DNA from 2 places in the Pseudalkalibacillus sp. R45 genome. Region 1 is predicted to be linked to the other one. Evidence: riboswitches for the same ligand, from Rfam matches in the RefSeq annotation. Region 1 holds a riboswitch; the other holds the start of a gene.
The links. A riboswitch is a leader RNA that binds a small molecule or an ion and turns the genes downstream of it on or off. The one in region 1 is predicted to bind cobalamin.
Positions count from the first base shown of each region.

Region 2: linked by a shared signal. The riboswitch ahead of ACTWQL_RS17270 (ribonucleoside-diphosphate reductase subunit alpha) and the one ahead of ACTWQL_RS06270 (ABC transporter substrate-binding protein) in region 1 are both predicted to bind cobalamin.

Region 1 covers NZ_JBQQCL010000002.1:105,782-107,988, reverse strand. The annotation lists gene ACTWQL_RS06275 (PCYCGC motif-containing (lipo)protein) at 1-150, shown strand, start outside; cobalamin riboswitch at 644-829, shown strand; gene ACTWQL_RS06270 (ABC transporter substrate-binding protein) at 963-1,934, shown strand; gene ACTWQL_RS06265 (FecCD family ABC transporter permease) at 1,897-2,207, shown strand, end outside.
Region 2 covers NZ_JBQQCL010000011.1:45,848-48,054, forward strand. The annotation lists gene ACTWQL_RS17270 (ribonucleoside-diphosphate reductase subunit alpha) at 1-1,277, opposite strand, end outside; cobalamin riboswitch at 1,523-1,724, opposite strand; gene ACTWQL_RS17275 (hypothetical protein) at 1,802-2,023, opposite strand.

The DNA.
Region 1 (2,207 bases):
CATGCAACAAGATGTAAAGCATGCCTGGATACCGCGGTGAAGTCGATGCTTGAATACAAAGATGGGAAATCAGTAAAAGAAATCCGAAACATGATCGATGAACAATATAAGGACGGGTACGCTAAACCGACCCCTACACCAGAAGTTTAAAAGCTCCCTTAGTGGGGCTTTTTTATTGAATTTCGCGACCCTCTTGGAAAACTGAGTGAGGCGAGAACCCACAGATGATTCGCTGTTTAAATAGCGTGAATTACTTAATTTCATAAATTAACGGACTTCAGAGACGTTATTTGTGACAAAAACGGTCTTTCAGAATTTATAACGGACACCAGAGACGTTATTTGTGAACAAAACAGCTGATTTTCCCGATAATTACGAAATAAGGTCTCTCATGTCCGTTAGTTTTGTAAAATCATAGTGATTTGGTCAAATAAGGTCTCCTGTGTCCGTTAAAGGTTATCCGACAGTGAAGTTTCGCAGAAATCAACAATAAAAACTAAACTATAAATCTAACAGAGCTTTCTCTCAAATAAGCTATCATCACTTCGATTTAATGAAACAATGCCTTTATAACAAAAACTTTTCTGAAAAGTCTTGCCTATTGATTATAAATGTAGTGTATAATCAAACATAGCGGAAAATTTCATAGTTTTACAGAGTTGGTGTCTTTTTTTCAAAGACTTAATAGGGAAGTTGGTTAGAATCCAACGCGGTCCCGCCACTGTAATTGGGAGTCAGCTGCATTAAGCCACTGTAGAAAATAAACTACGGGAAGGCGCAGCGGACGATGACCATGAGCCAGGAGACCTGCCAACACTGAAACCACTGACAAAACCTACGCGGATAGGGGGTGTGTTACGAAGTTCGATCATTCTATCAACTGATTCGAATCTAACAGCATCTTCATATCACTTATGAAGATGTTTTTTTATGCAAACACAACAAACAGGAGGCTTCATGTAATGAAAAAATTGATCTTATTTGTATTTACGTTATTAATGTCGATCGGATTGATCGCTGGATGTGGCGGAGATCAACCACCAGCTGACGAAAATACATCCAACCAAGAAAGCTCTGAAAGCAATCAAGGTGATTCCTTTCCAATTACTATAAAGGATGCGCTTGATGAAGAAATTGTCATAGAAGAACAGCCTGAAAAAATCGTATCACTCATTCCAAGCAATACAGAAATAGCTTTTGACTTAGGACTTGGTGAAAATATCGTCGGTGTTTCAGACTTTGATAATTACCCTGAGGAAGCAAACAGTAAAGAAAAAGTTGGCGGACAAGAACTGAATATCGAGAAGATCATTTCCCTGAAGCCTGATCTTGTACTTGCCCATGCGTCCAGTGCACACAACTCGACTGAAGGATTCAAACAGTTGAAAGATGCTGGTATTCAGGTTCTTGTTGTTAACGACGCACAAAACTTCGAACAGGTCTATGAGTCTATCGAAATGATTGGAAAGTCAACTGGTAAACAAAAAGAAGCTGATCAAATTGTAAGTGAAATGAAAGAAGAAATCGATGCAATCAAAACGAAAACACAAGAAATATCTGAGAAAAAATCAGTATTCATCGAAGTTTCACCCGCACCCGAAATCTACACACCTGGGAAAAATACTTTCATGAATGAAATGTTGACGATCATCAATGCTGAAAATGCAGCCGCTGATTTGGACGGTTGGGCGAAGATCGATCAAGAAGCAGTTGTTGAGAAAAACCCTGATGTCATCATCACAACCTATGGATATTATACTGAAAATGCAGAAGAACAAGTCTTCTCCAGAGAAGGATGGAAAGATGTTACAGCTATAAAAGAGAAACAAGTCTATGACGTCCATTCAGATCTTGTAACACGCTCTGGTCCACGGCTTGTTGAAGGAGTAGAGGAACTTGCAAAGGCGGTTTATCCAGAAACATTTACAGAATAATAGAATACTAGCTTACCTTTCGGCTTTCGCTTTTCTGTTCATAGCTATCATTTTAGGTATATCAGTCGGTACTGTTTCTGTGCCTGCGTTAGCAATCATCCAAATCGCAGGTCATGAAATTTTTCCGTTCACATCCATCGATCATATCGACTCGATGTACACAAGCATTGTCATGAACATCAGACTTCCAAGAGTCATTCTTGCTGGTATTGTTGGTGCTGCTCTCGCGATTGCCGGAGCAGCATTCCAAGGTCTATTGAGGAATCCTTTAGC
Region 2 (2,207 bases), on a different contig from region 1:
TTATTAAGGCGGTTCACCGTATCCTTGTAAAACATGAACGGCCCGCCAGTTTCAAGCTGACTGATCATGATCCGTTTCATGATATCGATCGCCGGAACTGTTTCCCGTGAAAGCAACGGATGATTGACGCATTGTTCGTACTTTTCCCGGAAGCTCCCTTCACCTTCTTTTTCATCGTAAAAATCATCAAGCTCGAATCCCATCTGTTTCTTAACCTCGTGTGGATCAAACAGATGCCATTCTTCACGGTTTTCTACTTTTTCCATGAAGAGATCTGGGATGACAACGCCCGTGAACAAATCATGCGTCCTCTGCCGTTCATCACCATTGTTCAACTTGGCATCGAGGAATGCGAAAATGTCTTTTCCGAACACAGGATAGTAGACTGCCACAGCACCATTCCGCTGACCGAGCTGATCGACGTTCACGGCTGTCGTGTTCAGTTGTTTCATCCAGGCGATCACCCCGGATGAAGTGTTTTTATAACCTTTTATGTCAGACCCTTTGCTACGGATCTTACCAAGGTAGACTCCGATACCTCCACCTGCTTTACTGAGCATCGCGATATCTGTATTTGAGTCATAAATTCCACGTAAACTGTCATCGACTGTATCAATGAAACACGAGCTGAGCTGCCCATGAGCTTTCCCGGCATTTGCAAGCGTTGGTGTAGCGACTGTCATGTAGAGATTGGACAGCACCCAGTACGCTTCTTTTACAAGTTGAAGCCGATTTTCCTTCGGTTCAGGCATCATCAATGTCATCGCGATGACCATCCAGCGTTCCTGAGGCAGTTCGTACAAATGACGATCATGATCCCTTGCTAGATAACGGTCGGCTAACATTCGAATCCCTGCATATGTGAACAACTCATCCCGCTCAGGTACAAGGGCGGCATCAAGCTCATCCACTTCCTCTTTTGTATAATTTTTGAGAAGTTCCTTATCAAACAGCCCTTTCTTGATGAGAGATTGCAGCAGCCCATGGAAGTTTCCGTAACCCGGTGCTTGTTCACGGTTATGTGCCGCTTCCTCATAAAGAGAGTGGAGATGGATTTTGGAGCAGACATACGTCCAATCCGGTTCTTCTTGTGTGATTCGTGCCATCCCTTCGAGCAGCAACAGGTTGACCAGGGCTTTTTTATCTGTCTCATCCCATTGCAGTGCAGTTTTCTCGGTGAAATCCGCTATATCCAGTTGTGGAAATCGATCTGCTAGCTTTTCAGTAAGATCGATGATACGTTTCGGCAAGCGCTTTTTATTCAGTAAAGTCGACATATCCATTCCTCCATTTCTATGAATCCATTAAAGAAAACTTGGCAAAGCCAAGCCTTGGCGCTGCTGATCCTTAGTAGCGCTTATACTAAAGAAAGTATTTTTATACTTTCTTTAAGTGTAAAAAAACCACCCGGATATCGAGTGGTTGAAACGGAGACGATATGACATTGAGAGGGACCTTAAAAAAAAGATCCACGCCCGAACTGAATAGCCGTCCACGCTTCAACCCTCAATCCCCGAAGAATTGAAACACTCAAGCTCAGGCAGGTCTACTGACTCTTGCTTCATCCTACTAGGAACCTTCCCATATAAGCACCTATTGCTAGACTCTCTTATACAGTGGCATATTCCGTTCGTCGACAATTACAGTTGCGGGGACAGTTCTGGATTCTCACCAGATTCCCTATCAAGTCTCCTAACGAGACACCTGTCGCTTGAATAATATCAATATATTGTGTTGTTAATCTTACATTCTCACTAAATGTAGTGTTTGTCAATATGATTTTTAATATTTCTGCTCCTATTTAACAAACCATATTAAAAGGCACTCGGCGATAGAAAACGTCGCCGATATGCCTATTTAATTTTTGCTCTTTTCTAAAAGATTGTTGCGTTTGAGTCAATTTTAAAAACTCACCTTGTCCAAGTTGATTGAAGAGCAAGGTGCGAGACTCCTCGAAAATGAAAATCGCATTTTCTTCGTGTGATGTAACGCTCCAGAAGCTTTCCTTGTCCTGCGGGCTCACCGCACGCCCCGCGGAAAGCGAGCATCCTGGAGCGGAAATCAACGACTTTTAAAGAAAACTTGGCGAGACCAAGCCTTTTATAGGTCGAGCCTTAGTTGCCCTTATACTGAAGAAAGTATTTTATACTTTCTTTAAGTGCAAGAGCAACAACGTTTGCGAAAACAGCCTTGTTTTTTCAAATGTT